DNA from 2 places in the Saccharopolyspora gregorii genome. Region 2 is predicted to be linked to the other one. Evidence: riboswitches for the same ligand, from Rfam matches in the RefSeq annotation. Region 2 holds a riboswitch; the other holds the start of a gene.

Region 1 (7,410 bases), 600 kb from region 2:
GCGGCGCACGAACGCCGCCCCGAACCGGAACACCCCCAGCCCCGCCAACGCCGCCGCGAACCACCACAACCGGTCGGTATCGCCCGCCACCGCGTCGTCCACCGCCGTCTTCGTGATCAGCGGGACCAGCGCCTCCAAGCCCACCGCCGCCACCGACGCGCCCAACGCCAGCAGCATCGCGACCGGGTGCCGCCGGCAGGCGGCGAACAATCGGCGGATCCAACCAGGACGGGAACATTCGCTGCCGGAGTCGCTCACCAGGCCAGGTTAGGTGCCGGGGACGACGGGGATCCGGGGGCGCGGCGGCGGCGCACCGGCGCTCACCTGAGCGAGGAGGGGAACCTTCCGGTCATCGACGTGAGGAAGGGAACCTTCCTGTCACGGGTGCGAGGAAGGGAACCTTTCGATCACAGGTGGGATGAGGGGAACCTTCCTGTCACGGGTGCGAGGAAGGGAACCTTTCGATCACAGGCGCGATGAAGGGAACCTTCCTGCCACCGCCCCGCACGAAAGAGGGGACCTCCCCACCCGAGCAGGAAGATCCCCTCCGATCGAACAGCGCCACCTCAGGTGATGTCGCGCCGCCCGCTGAAGTACCAGCCGCCGAGGACGAACAGCGCCGCGTACCCGGCGAAGGTCAGCATGCTCAGCCACCACGGATGCCCGTAGGACCCGCCGAAGACGAAGTGCAGCACCTCGAACAGCCCTTGCGGCACGTACTGCTCGTCGGGCCCGGCGGTGGCGCTGATGAAGATCGGTACGGCGAGGTTGCCGACGATCCCGCTCCCCGCGGCCCCCGGCAGGTAGGCGCTCACCCCGGACGCGTCGGAGCCGACGAGGAACAGGTCGACGATGAACTCGAACACGAACTTGTAGACCAGCAGCACGATGATCACGATCACCGGGTTGGCGACGAGAGCGCCGAACCCGACGCCGAGCAGCGTCCACAGCACCATCGCGAGGAGCCCGGCGGCGCACACGATGAGCCAGTCCGGACCTTCGCCGAACCCGTCGAGCCCGGCGCCCGCGATCGCGCCGAGGCTCGCCGACAGCACGTTGACCAGCCCGTACAGCAGGCCGAGGTTGGTGTAGGCGATGAGCTTCGCCCCGAGCACCGCCCCGCGCGGGTTGCCGGTGAGGTACGTGGTGGTGATGCTCTTGTTCCGGTACTCCCCGGCGAACGCCAGCGCCCCCACCAGACCGGCGAAGATCGTGCTGAAGTTCGTCGACATCGACATGGTGAGCAGGCCCAGCGGCAGCGGCCGCCCGATCTCCTGCTCGATCGAGGACATGTAGCCGAACCCGGTGCCCATCCAGCTGGCGCCGAAGCTCAGCAGCGCCACGGGGATGAGCAGCGCCCACCACAGGTTGGTGGTGAAGAGCTTCCGGAACTCGGACTTGACCAGGCCGTCCATCAGGCGCCACCTCCGAATCCGCCGTGCTGCTGGTACGGGTTGGGGCCGCCGGGCGGTGCCCAGCCGCCGGTGCCGGGTGGCGGACCGCCGGGCGGGTGCTGGTTGCCGACGTACTGGCCGCTGGTGAGCTGGAAGAACAGCCGTTCGAGGTCGACCTGCTCCTCCTGGATCCCGTAGACGGCGACCCCGGCCTGCAGGGCCAGTTCGGCCACCGACCGGGAGTCGGAGCCGGTGACGGCGATCCGCCCGTCGGGCAGCGGTTCGACCGCCAGCCCGGCCGCCTGCAGCGCGTTCACCAGCGCCTGCGGATCACCGGCCTGCACGAGCACCCGGTTGCGCTGCTGCGCCCGCAGCTGGTCCAGGTCGCCGTTGTAGACGCACTCGCCGCGGCTCACGATCACCACGTGGTCGACGGTGTGCTCCATCTCGCGCAGCAGGTGGCTGGAGACGAGCACGGTGCGCCCGGACGCGGCGAACGACTTCAGGAAGCCGCGCAGCCACGCGATGCCCTCCGGGTCGAGCCCGTTGGCGGGTTCGTCCAAGATCAGTACCTGCGGATCGCCGAGCAGCGCCGTGGCCAGCGCCAGCCGTTGCCGCATGCCCAGCGAGAAGCCGCCCGCGGCCCGGTTCGCGGCGCCGGTCAGCCCGACGAGGTCCAAGGCGTGGTCGACCTGCTGGTCGGGCACGTTCATCGCCGCCGAATAGCAGCGCAGGTGGTTGCGCGCCGTGCGGGACGGGTGGAAGCTCTGCGCCTCCAGCACCGCCCCGACCACGGTGGCGGGGTTGCGCAGCTGCGCGAAGGGCACCCCGTTGACGGTGGCGGTTCCCGACGTCGGGTTCACCAGCCCCAGCACCATGCGCAGCGTCGTCGTCTTGCCGGATCCGTTCGGGCCGAGGAACCCGGTCACCACACCGGGGTGAACGGCGAAGCTGAGGTCGCGGACCGCGCTGACCGGCCCGAAGTTCTTGCTCAGGTTCTGCACCAGGATCCGGCCGCTGCCGTCGTGCACACGCTCCTCCATCGTCGCTCGGCCCCGCAGGGTGCTCGCGAGCGCGGGACGCGGACGATCACGCTCGGGCGCGGGGCCGGTCCCATCCTGCCTGACCGGCCCGCGCCGACAGGGAGGAGTTCGGAAATCAACCGGTCCCGTGCTGCGGCCAGGCGATGGGCCGTTCCGGCCCGGGCCGGCGCGCCGCGGCGGGCCGGCCGTCCTCGGGGCGGGGGGAACGGTGGTGGCGGACCGGTGCGCTGCTCGGCCAGCGGCCGGTGGGCTGCCGCCCCTCGGCGTCCGGGCCGGGCTCGTCCGCCGGGCCGTGGCGGCCGGTCGGGGCGGCGGGCGCGGTGCGGTCGCCGATGAGGCCGCGGTGCACCATCAGCCACGACTCGCACGGCCAGCTGCGGCTGCGCACCGCGCCGGAGCAGGCGGGGCAGCGGCCGTCGGCATCCGGGTGGTGAGCCTCCAGCAGGGCCCGGAGCCCGCTGGTGAGGCGGTGCAGCTCGGACCTGGCGACCGGTAACAGCTCCTCGGTGCCGCCTTCGACGGCCACCCGCTCCAGCCGGGCCAGCCGGTCCAGGACGGCCTCCCGCATCTTCGCGTCGTCCACGTGCCACTCCCCGCGTCGTACGGTCATCGCGCGCGCTGATCGGGGCGGAGAACGCGGGCCCCGGTGGCGCCCGCGACGAGCACCGCCGCAGATCGCCGCGGCTTGGCGCACTCCCATCGGCAGCTCACCCGGCCGACTGCACCGAACTCACTCGGTCGAGTGGATTTCCGGTCGTGGCGGGGAACCGGGCGTTCGTCACGCTGCGCACGTCGGAAATCAAGCGTTCGTGTCCTACACTGGGACCTGGCGGCCTGCTCCCGGTGACCCCCAGGCCGGTTGAGCGGGCCGCCCTCTAACCCCTTCCGGGGTGTTCTCACCTCCACGAGTGAAACTCGCCGGTCTCGCCGCGCAGTGGTCTCGGATGGTCTCGCGGTTGCGGATCGGTTCAGACCAGCACCGCGTCCGGGGCCGTGCTCGGCAGCCCGTGCGCCAGCGCCACCGCCTCGCTCACCAGCAGCCCGCCGTGCGCGTTCAAGCCCCGGGCCAGCGCCGCATCCGCCCGGCACGCCGCCCGCCAGCCCTGATCGGCGATCCGCAGCACGTACGGCAACGTCACGTTCGTCAACGCGTACGTCGAGGTGTTCGGCACCGCGCCCGGCATGTTCGCCACGCAGTAGAACACCGAACCGTGCACCCGGAACGTCGGATCCTCGTGCGTCGTCGGCCGCGAATCCTCGAAGCACCCGCCCTGGTCGATCGCCACGTCCACCAGCACGCTGCCCGGCTTCGACCGCGCTACCAGCTCGTTCGACACCAGCTTCGGCGCCTTCGCACCCGGCACCAGCACCGCGCCGATCACCAGGTCCGCCGCCCGCACCGCCGACTCCACCGCGTACGCGTTCGACGTCACCGTGCGGATCGCGCCCCCGTGCGCCGCGTCGATCTCCCGCAGCCGGTCCACGTCGGTGTCCAGCACCTGCACCTGGGCGCCCATGCCCGACGCCACCCGCGCCGCGTTCAACCCGGCCACCCCGCCGCCGATCACGACCACCCGCGCAGGCGGCACCCCGGGCACGCCGCCCGGCAGCACACCGCGACCACCCTGCGGGGTCAGCAGCGCCTGCGCGCCGACCTGCGGGGCGAGCCTGCCCGCGACCTCGCTCATCGGCGCCAGCAGCGGCAACCCGCCGCGCGCCGTCTGCACCGTCTCGTAGGCGAGAGCCGTCACCTCGGCGCGCAGCAACTCGTCCGTCAACTCCGCCGACGCCGCCAAGTGCAGGTAGGTGAACAGCACCTGGCCCGCCCGCAGCCGCGGGAACTCCTCGGCCACCGGCTCCTTCACCTTCAGCACCAGCTCGCCCTCGGCCCACGCGTCCGCCGCGGACGGCACGATCGTCGCGCCCGCCGCCGCGTAGTCCTCGTCGGGGATCGACGAACCGAGCCCGGCGCCGGCCTCCACGAACACCGCATGCCCCCGCGCGGCCAGCTCGTGCACCCCTGCCGGGGTGCACGCCACCCGGTACTCGTGGTTCTTCACCTCACGCGGCACTGCGACCTTCACCCGGTCCGCCTCCCGACACCACGACCGAACACCGACCCCAGCATCATCCGCCCGGCGTCCGCACCCCGCCGCGAGGAAGGGAACCTTCCGGTCACCGGTGACCGGAAGGTTCCCTTCCTCGCTGTGATCCGGGCGGCTGGGCGTTGACACCCGCCCACGTCCGTTTATCGTTGCCGGGCACGACCACAACCGCACAGCGCCGCAGAACCCGAGCGGGAGAGACCCTGCGCAACGCAGGGCGCCGAAGGAGCAAACCCTCCCCGCAAAACTCTCAGGCACCCATGACCGCTCGGGCGAGGCCACTCTGGAAAGCGCGCGCCCCGGCGCCGCACCCACGGTGCAAGCCGCGAACCACCGCGGCGAAGCTCTCAGGTCCCGAAACAGAGGGGGAGGCCCGCGAACCCAGGGCACACCCGTGCCCGCGATGGTGAGGAGCCTCCATGTCCCTGCCCGAACAGCTGCGCTACACCGAAGAGCACGAGTGGATCGAGGACCGCGGCGACCTGGTGCGCATCGGCATCACCCCGTACGCGGCCCAAGCGCTCGGCGACATCGTCTACGTGCAGCTGCCCGAGGTGGGCGAGCGGATCGAATCCGGCGCCTCCTGCGGTGAGCTGGAATCGACCAAGTCCGTCAGCGACCTGTTCGCGCCCGTGACCGGCGAGGTCGTCGCCGTCAACGCGGCCGCCGCCGACGACCCCGCGGTGATCGGCTCGGATCCGTTCGGCGAGGGCTGGCTGCTCGAAGTGCGTGCCGAGCAGACCGGTGCTGTGCTCACGGCCCAGGAGTACGCCCAGTTCACCGGTGGTGAGTAGGCCGGGGCTGAGGGGGACGGAGCTGTGACGATCAGCGTCTTCGACCTCTTCTCGGTGGGCATCGGCCCGTCGAGTTCGCACACCGTCGGCCCGATGCGGGCGGCGCGGATGTTCACCGCGCGGCTGCGGGACGACGGTCTGCTCGGTCAGGTCGACAAGGTGAAGGCCGAGCTGTTCGGTTCGCTCGGCGCGACGGGGCACGGCCACGGCAGCCCCAAGGCGGTGCTGCTCGGCCTGGAAGGGCACGACCCGGAGACGGTCGACCCGGCCGCCGTCGAACAACGGGTGGAGACGATCCGCGCCGACGGCAGGTTGTTGCTGGCGGGGGAGCGCGACATCCGGTTCTCGGTGGACCGCGACCTGGTGATGCACCGGCGCAGGTCGCTGCCGCTGCACCCCAACGGGATGCGGTTCGCGGCGTTCGGCGCAGGTGGGGAACTGCGGTCCGCGGTGTACTACTCCGTCGGTGGCGGATTCGTCGTCGACGACGAGGCCACCGGCACCGACCGGATCAAGCCGGACGAGACGCCGGTGCGCCACCCGTTCCGCACCGGCGACGAACTGCTCGCCCGGGTCGCCGAATCCGGCTCCCGGATCAGCGACGTCATGTTCGACAACGAGCTGTCCTGGCGCTCCGCCGAGGACGTCCGCGCCCGGCTGCTGCACATCTGGTCCGTGATGCAGGAGTGCGTCGACAACGGGTGCCGCAACGACGGGGAACTTCCCGGCGGGCTGCGGGTGAAGCGGCGCGCCGCCGCGCTGCGGGCGAACCTCGGCGAGCAGGACGACGCCATGGAATGGCTCACCCTGTTCGCGCTCGCCGTCAACGAGGAGAACGCGGCAGGCGGACGGGTCGTCACCGCGCCCACCAACGGTGCCGCCGGCATCGTTCCCGCGGTGCTGCACTACTACGTGCGCTTCGTGCCGGGGGCGAACGAGCAGGGCGTCATCCGGTTCCTGCTCGCCGCCGGTGCCATCGGGGTGCTGTTCAAGGAGAACGCGTCGATCTCCGGTGCCGAGGTCGGCTGCCAGGGCGAAGTCGGTTCGGCCTGCTCGATGGCGGCCGCCGGGCTCGCCGAGGCGATGGGCGCGACGCCGTGGCAGGTGGAGAACGCCGCCGAGATCGCGATGGAGCACAACCTCGGCCTCACCTGCGACCCCATCGGCGGGCTGGTGCAGATCCCGTGCATCGAGCGCAACGCCGTCGCCGCGGTCAAGGCCGTCACGGCGACGCGGATGGCGCTGCGCGGCGACGGCAGCCACTTCGTGTCGCTCGACAAGGTGATCAAGACGATGCGGGAGACCGGGCGCGACATGAAGGTCAAGTACAAGGAGACCGCTCGCGGCGGGCTCGCGGTGAACGTCATCGAGTGCTGAGAGCGCTTCGTCTCGCCCGGCGCTCGAAACCGCGCGGGGCGGTGAGAGCAGGGGAACCTTCCTGTCACGTCGCAGGCGTGGACCACCGGCGTGAGTCGATGCGAGCAGGGGAACCTTCCTGTCACCGGTGCGATGAGGGGAACCTTCCTGTCACGCTCGGCCTCGTCCGGAGCCGTGGTGGCCGGTGTGGTGGAGTGCGGCGGTGGTGTTCCGGCGGGCCGCGCGGTGGTGGCTCCGGATGACGGGGAGGTTCCCTTGCAGAATTTAGGATGCGCACAACTCAGTTGCGCGCAACTTGAATTGGGGCTAATGTCGGCCACGTGCAGGAGGCGGGGATGAGCGCGGACTCGGCGCTGTCGCTGGACCAGCAGGTGTGCTTCGCGCTCTACAGCGCGTCGCGCTCCTTCACCAACCTGTACCGGCCGTTCCTCGACGAGCTGGGACTGACCTACCCGCAATACCTGGTGATGCTGGTGCTCTGGGAACACGACTCGCTGGCGGTCAAGGACCTCGGGGCGATGCTCAAGCTGGACTCCGGGACGCTGTCGCCGCTGCTGAAACGGCTCGAAGCGAGCGGACTGGTGGACCGGCGGCGCAGCACCCGCGACGAGCGGTCCGTCGAGATCGGACTGACCGAGCGGGGGCGGGAGCTGCGGCAGCACGCCGAGCAGATCCCGAACCGGGTGCTCGCCGCCAG
Region 2 (7,410 bases):
CCGCGCCGTCCTTGCGGGCCGTGGTGCGGAGGTTCTTGGCGTCCGAACCCGCGCCCGGCTCGGTGATGGCGAAGCAGGACTTGCGCTCGCCCTCGATGGTGGGCACCAGGTAGCGCTGCTTCTGCTCCTCGTTGGCGTGGTAGAGGATGTTGTCCGCGTAGCCGCCGAAGCTGAACGGCACGAAGGTGCGGCCCAGCTCGATCTCGATCAGCGCGGTGAGCACGGCGGAGAGGTTCATCCCGCCGTACTCCTCGGGGGTCTGCACGCCCCAGAACCCGGCGTCGCGCGCCTTCTTGCGCAGTTCGGCCAGCTCCTCGCGGGTGAGGCCGCGTTCGTGGTCGCGCTCGCGGCGCAGCACCTCCGGCTCCAGCGGCACCAGCTCGCGCTGCACGAACGTGCGCACCCAGTCGCGGATGTCGCGTTCGGTCTCGGACAGGGAGAAGTCGACCATCGGTGGCGGGTCCTTTCGGCGAGGCCGGTGTGGCGAGGTCGGTGTGGCGAGGTCGGTGTGGCGAGGTCGGGGGTCAGGAGGATTCGGCGATGCGGCTGCGCAGTTCCCGCTTGAGCACCTTGTGGCTGGGACCCAGCGGCAGCTCGTCGACGAACACGACGCGGCGCGGGTACTTGTGGTGCGCGGTCTGCTCCGCGGCCCAGGCGATGATGGCCTTGCCCAGCGCCTCGTCCGGGTCCTCACCGCGTTCGGGCACCACGACCGCGCACACCTCCTCGCCACGCCCCGGGTCGGGCAGGCCGATCACCGCGCACTGCGCGACGGCGGGGTGCCGGATCAGCAGCTCCTCCACCTCGCGCGGGTAGATGTTGTAGCCGTTGCGGATGATCAGGTCCTTCTTGCGGTCCACGATGGCCAGGTAGCCCTCGGCGTCCTTGACGCCCATGTCGCCGGTGCGGAACCAGCCGTCGACGAGCGCCGCCGAGGTGGCCTCCGGGTCGTCCAGGTACCCGGCGAACACGTTGTGGCCGCGGACCACGACCTCGCCGGTCTCCCCGGCGGGCAGCAGTTCGATCCGGTCCTCCACGGACGGTTCGGCGATCTCGACGTCGATGCCCCACAGCGCGTGCCCGACGGTGCCTGCGCGCGGCCCGAACGCGGGCTGGTTCACGGTGGCCGTCGGCGAGGTCTCGGACAGCCCGTAGCCCTCGTGGATCGGGGCGCCGAAGCGCCGCTGGAACCGCTCCAGCACCGCCACCGGCAGCGCCGCGCCACCGGACACGCACATCCGCAGCGAGGACAGGTCGTCGTCGTCCCCGGCGGCCTCCAGCATCCTGATGTACATGGTGGGCACGCCGTTGAGCTGGGTGATGCGGTGGTCCCGGATGAGCCGCAGCGCCTCGGCCGGGTCGAACTTGGGTTGCAGCACCAGCGTCGCGCCCGCCCGGAACGTGGTGTTCAGCGAGACGGTCTGCCCGAAGACGTGGAACAGCGGCAGGCAGCCGAGGACCAGGTCCTCGCGGCGGGTGTCGTTGGCGTCGAAGGCGTTCACCGTCGCGTTGAGCACCAGGTTCAGGTGGGTGAGCACCGCGCCCTTCGGCCTGCCGGTGGTGCCGCTGGTGTAGAAGATCACCGCGGGGTCGTCGGGCGCGCGGGTGGCGAAGGAGCGTTCCGGTTCGGCCGCGGCCGCCGCCTCGCTCAGCGAGTCCGGGGTCTCCGGGCCGGGCACCGACGGGCCGATCGAGACCAGCGGGATGCCGGCGCGGCGCGCCGATTCGGCGGCGAGCGCCAGCTGGCTCGTGTGCCCGACGACGAGCTTCGCGCCGGAGTTGCGCAGCAGATACGCCGCCTCGTCCGGGACCAGCAGCAGCGGAACCGGCACCACGACCGCGCCCGCGGTGAGCACCGCGTAGTAGGCGCGCACGAAATCGATCACGTTGGGCGCCACGATCGCGACCCGGTCGCCCGGCTCGATCCCGCGAGCGCGCAGCGCGGCCGCGTGCGCCCGGACCTGCTCCCACAGCTCGCCGTAGGTCACCCGCTGCTCGCCCTCGACGACCGCGGGGTGCGCCGGGCGCAGCCGCGCCGGCTCGGCGAGGACCGAGGCGAGCGACAGCGTGGTGTGCGGCTCGACCCGCTCCGGGGACTCGTCGTCGTTGACCATCGTCCACCTCCGTGAGGATGCCGCCGGTGCGGGCGGCACGGTCGTCCGCCGTTGGACACCTGACGACTAACGTCGTTAGTTTTGGACTCTAGGACCACCCCGCGCACCGCGGCAAGAGCCGCGCACCGGACACTGATCGACACGATCCGCAGCGGACGCGGACGGGCACGGCGCCCACCGAGGGGGCGCCGACCGGCAGCGGGCAGCAGGCAGGAGCGCGGCATGGGCAGACCCAAGAGCCCCCAACTCACCCGCGAACGCATCCGCGAACACGCGCTGGCGATCATCGACGACCAGGGCCTCGAAGCGCTGTCCATGCGCAGGCTCGCCGACTCCCTCGGCGTCCGCGCCGCCTCGCTCTACAACCACGTGGCCACCAAGGAAGCGCTGCTGCACGACGTCGCCGACGGCGTGATGGGCACCGTCGACACCAGCGGGTTCGACATCGACTGGCCCACCGGCCTCACCCGCTGGGCCCGCTCCTACCGGGCCGCGCTCGCCGCCCACCCCAACCTGGTGCCGTTCATGGCGTCCGGACCGGCCCGCCGGGAGACCTCGCTGCGCCGCGCCGACGCCGTGCACGGCGGGCTGACCAGCGCGGGCTGGCCGCAGCGGTACGCCACGATGATCGGCGCCTCCACCAAGTTCCTGGTGCTCGGTGCGGCGATGGGCTCGTTCGCGGGCGGGTTCGTCGACGACGCCGAGGTCTACGACGAGCGGTTCCCGCACCTGCACGGCGCCCACCTGCTGCGCGAGCACGCCGCCGAGATCGACGACGACAGCTTCGAACTGGCGCTGCGGGCGCTGGTCGACGGCCTCCGCGCCCAGCACGCCCGGCTGTTCCCGCAGCGCTGAACTCCGCGCGCGGCGACGGGATCACGCTCACGTTCGGTTGACTGCGCTGTGTGATCTCCGTAGCGTTCCGGAGCACAACACAACACCGGACTACAACGCCGACGACGTCGTGCGGGAGAGTCTGCGCCCCGCCAGGAGCCCCTGGTCCGTGCAGGATGCGATTCCTGGGTGCAGCGCCGAAGGAGCAATCCTCCCCACCAAACTCTCAGGCCCCGCTACCGCGCGACAGCAGGCGATCACGGAGAAAAGCAGGGACCCGTGTCCCTCGCCCACGGTGCAAGCCGCCCTCGTGCGCGGTGAAACTCTCAGGCCAATGACTCCGGGGAGACCGGCAGCGCACGCCCGCGCCCATCGCCGTCGGAGGACCCCGGATATGGTTTCTGCTGGAAGTGGCCGCAACCGGTCCCCCTCGGACGTGATCGGTGCCCACCAGGAGGAGTTCCGCACCATGACGTCGTCGCCCCCAGCTCCGCGACGGACACCGCTGCACGAGGTCCACGAGTCCCTCGGCGCGCACTTCACCGACTTCGCGGGCTGGCGGATGCCGGTCCGCTACTCGGGGGACACCGCCGAGCACCAGGCGGTGCGGACCGCGGCCGGGCTGTTCGACCTCTCGCACATGGGCGAGATCGAGATCAGCGGCCCGGAGGCGGCCGCCGCGCTGGACCACGCGCTCGTCGCGAACGCGTCCGCGATCACGGTGGGTCGCGCCCGCTACACCATGCTGTGCACCACCGAGGGCGGCGTGCTCGACGACCTCATCGTCTACCGGCTGGACGAGCAGCGGTTCCTGGTGGTCGCCAACGCGGCCAACGCGGCCGTGGTCTCCGCCGAGCTCGCCGAGCGCATCGCCGAGTTCGACGCCGCGCACCGCGACGTCTCCGACGAGTACGCGCTGATCGCCGTGCAGGGACCGGAGTCGGTGTCGATCTTGGCGCCGCTGACCGGCACCGACCTGTCCACCGTGAAGTACTACGCCGGGTATCCCAGCGAGGTCGCCGGGAAGCAGGTGCTGCTGGCGCGCACCGGCTACACCGGCGAGGACGGCTTCGAGCTGTTCACCGCGCCCGAGGACGCGCCCGCGGTGTGGCGCGCGCTGACCGACTCCGGGGCCGAGCGCGGACTGGTCCCGGCGGGGCTGTCCTGCCGCGACACGCTGCGGCTGGAGGCGGGCATGCCGCTGTACGGCAACGAGCTGTCCGCCTCGCTCACCCCGTTCCACGCGAACCTGGGGCGCGTCGTGAAGCTGGACAAGCCCGGCGACTTCGTCGGCAGGGCCGCGCTGGCGGCCGTCGCGGAGGCGCCGACCGAGCGCACCCTGGTGGGCCTGCGCACGGACGCGCGCCGCGCGCCCCGGCACGGCTACCCGGTGCTCGCCGACGGCGCCGAGATCGGCGAGATCACCAGCGGCGCCCCGTCCCCGACGCTCGGCCACCCGATCGCGATGGCCTACGTGGACCGCGCGCACAGCGCGCCCGGTACCGCGGTGCAGGTCGACATCCGCGGCAAGTCCATCGACGCCGAAGTCGTGGAACTGCCGTTCTACCGCCGCAAGGCCTGACGAACGCCCGCAACGGGCTCTCGAAACCTTGACCGGACCGCGCCGGACCCGTCCGGCGCAGCCCAGATCGAACACCAGGAGGCAATTGCTCATGTCGACACCGGACCTGTTCAACGACCGGCTTGCGGTGGTGGATCCGGAGGTGGCCGCTGCTGTGGGGGCGGAGCTGGGTCGTCAGCAGAACACGTTGGAGATGATCGCGTCGGAGAACTTCGCGCCGCAGGCGGTGTTGCAGGCGCAGGGTTCGGTGTTGACGAACAAGTACGCCGAGGGGTACCCGGGCCGCCGGTATTACGGTGGGTGCGAGCACGTGGACGTGGTCGAGCAGTTGGCGATCGATCGGGTGAAGGCGTTGTTCGGGGCGTCGTTCGCGAACGTGCAGCCGCATTCGGGTGCGCAGGCCAACGCCGCGGCGATGCACGCGTTGTTGTCGCCGGGTGACACGATCATGGGCTTGGACCTGGCCCACGGCGGGCATTTGACGCACGGGATGCGCATCAACTTCTCCGGCAAGCTCTACAACGTCGTCCCCTACCACGTGCGCGAGGACGACCACCGGGTCGACATGGACGAGGTGGCCCGCCTGGCGCGGGAGAACCGGCCGAAGCTGATCGTGGCGGGCTGGTCGGCGTATCCGCGGCAGCTGGACTTCGCGCGGTTCCGCGAGATCGCCGACGAGGTCGGCGCCTATCTGATGGTCGACATGGCCCACTTCGCGGGTCTGGTCGCCGCCGGGTTGCACCCGAGCCCGCTGCCCTATGCCGATGTGGTCACCACGACCACCCACAAGACCCTCGGCGGGCCCCGGGGCGGGGTGATCCTCTCCGCGAGCGAGGAGTTCGCGAAGAAGTTCAACTCCGCGGTCTTCCCCGGCCAGCAGGGCGGCCCGCTGGAACACGTCATCGCGGGCAAGGCCGTGCTGTTCAAACTCGCCGCCACCCCGGAGTTCGCCGACCGCCAGCAGCGCACCCTCGACGGCGCCCGCATCATCGCCGAGCGCCTCCTGCAAGACGACGCCCGCGCCGCGGGGGTGTCGCTGGTCTCCGGCGGCACCGACGTCCACCTCGTGCTGGTCGACCTGCGCCACTCCGAACTCGACGGCAAGCAGGCCGAAGACCGCCTCCACACCATCGGCATCACCGTCAACCGCAACGCCGTCCCGAACGACCCCCGACCCCCCATGACCACCAGCGGCCTGCGCATCGGCACCCCCGCCCTGGCCACCCGCGGCTTCACCACCACCGAATTCACCGAAGTCGCCGACATCATCGCCACAGCACTCCAACCCACCATCGACGAGGAGACGACGACCGCGCTCGCCGGCCGCGTCCGCGCACTCGCCGAGAAGTTCCCGCTCTACGCCGATCTGTAAGCGAACCGTTTCGCGGAGATGTCCTCCGCATTGATCGGCCCGACGCGAACGCCGCATTTCCTCCGGAAATGCGGCGTTCGCCGTTCCCGGTACCACCAGTCGGAGCAAAAAACGATTCATCTCCGCCGTAACGGCAGGTCACAGGCGAATATCAACGGACAAAGCTCGCAGATCGCCACCGCTGGAAGAATCGATCACGATTCCAGCCCCTGTCGGGAAGAGCAGGACCGAACGTGGCACAGTACCGGTCCACAAGAATGAATCCTCCTTCCCTCCGCAGGAGCACGGCGATGAGCGAACCCGTCCCCGAGGAATACCGCAAGGACCTGAGCAACCGGCACATCAACATGATCGCCATCGGCGGGGCGATCGGCGTGGGCCTGTTCCTCGGGTCCGGCAAGGCGCTGAGCCAGGTCGGTCCCGGCCTGATGCTGATCTACGCCATCGCCGGCGTGATGATCTTCTTCGTGATGCGGGCCCTCGGCGAACTCCTGATGTACCGGCCGGTCAGCGGTTCCTTCGCCGAGTACGCGGGCGAGTTCATCGGTCCTTGGGCCAAGTTCGCCACCGGCTGGGGCTACTGGCTGGTGTGGATCGTGACCGGCATGGCCGAGATCACCGCCGTCGGCAAGTACTTCCAGTTCTGGTTCCCGGAGCTGCCGCAGTGGATCCCCGCCCTCGGCGCGCTCATCGTGCTCAGCGGCGTCAACCTGATCGCGGTGAAGCTGTTCGGCGAGTTCGAGTTCTGGTTCGCGCTGATCAAGGTCGTGGCCATCGTCGGCATGATCGTGCTGGTCGCGCTCATCCTGGTGTTCGGCTTCAGCGACGCGGGCGACACCGCCGCGGTGAGCAACATCTGGTCGCACGGCGGCTTCTTCCCCACCAGCCCGGTCTCGGCGCTGCTGGCGTTCCAGATCGTCATGTTCGCGTTCATCGGCGTCGAGATGGTCGGCCAGACCGCCAGCGAGAGCGCCAACCCGAAGACGGTGCTGCCGAAGGCCATCAACGCGGTGATGCTGCGGATCCTGATCTTCTACGTGGGCGCGCTGGCCGCGCTGACCGCGCTCGTGCCGTGGACCAGGTTCAACGCGGACACCAGCCCGTTCGTGCAGGCCTTCACGCTGATCGGCATCCCGGCGGCCGCCGGGGTCATCAACTTCGTGGTGACCACCGCGGCGCTGTCCTCCTGCAACAGCGGTATCTTCTCCACCGGCCGCATGCTGCGCACCCTGTCCGAGGACGGGCACGCGCCGCGCGCCGTCGGCAAGCTGTCCTCGCGGGCGGTGCCGTCGCGGGCCATCGCGATCACCTTCGGTTCGATGCTCATCGGCGTAGTGCTCAACTACGTGGCGCCGGAGCAGGCGTTCACCTACATCACCAGCGCCAGCACCGTCGGCGCCCTGTTCACCTGGGGCATGATCGTGATCGCGCACCTCGGGTTCCGCCGCCGGATCGCGCGCGGCGAGATCGAGTCGACCACGTTCCGGATGCCGCTGGCGCCGTACTCG

What was found. Region 2 has a riboswitch for glycine ahead of gcvT (glycine cleavage system aminomethyltransferase GcvT). Riboswitches for the same ligand answer to the same signal wherever they lie in the genome.
Region 1: linked by a shared signal. The riboswitch ahead of gcvH (glycine cleavage system protein GcvH) and the one ahead of gcvT (glycine cleavage system aminomethyltransferase GcvT) in region 2 are both predicted to bind glycine.

Annotation. Positions count from the first base shown of each region.
Region 1 is NZ_CP059556.1:1,096,368-1,103,777, forward strand. Features, by position in the region: gene H1226_RS04710 (ABC transporter ATP-binding protein) at 1-177, opposite strand, end outside; gene H1226_RS04715 (ABC transporter permease) at 567-1,415, opposite strand; gene H1226_RS04720 (ABC transporter ATP-binding protein) at 1,415-2,437, opposite strand; gene H1226_RS04725 (hypothetical protein) at 2,553-3,047, opposite strand; gene ald (alanine dehydrogenase) at 3,406-4,521, opposite strand; glycine riboswitch at 4,725-4,819, shown strand; glycine riboswitch at 4,821-4,912, shown strand; gene gcvH (glycine cleavage system protein GcvH) at 4,962-5,336, shown strand; gene H1226_RS04740 (L-serine ammonia-lyase) at 5,361-6,713, shown strand; gene H1226_RS04745 (MarR family winged helix-turn-helix transcriptional regulator) at 7,049-7,410, shown strand, end outside.
Region 2 is NZ_CP059556.1:1,698,377-1,705,786, reverse strand. Features, by position in the region: gene H1226_RS07520 (acyl-CoA dehydrogenase family protein) at 1-451, opposite strand, end outside; gene H1226_RS07515 (long-chain-fatty-acid--CoA ligase) at 525-2,114, opposite strand; gene H1226_RS07510 (TetR/AcrR family transcriptional regulator) at 2,337-2,969, shown strand; glycine riboswitch at 3,072-3,200, shown strand; glycine riboswitch at 3,201-3,299, shown strand; gene gcvT (glycine cleavage system aminomethyltransferase GcvT) at 3,418-4,530, shown strand; gene glyA (serine hydroxymethyltransferase) at 4,622-5,902, shown strand; gene H1226_RS07495 (amino acid permease) at 6,193-7,410, shown strand, end outside.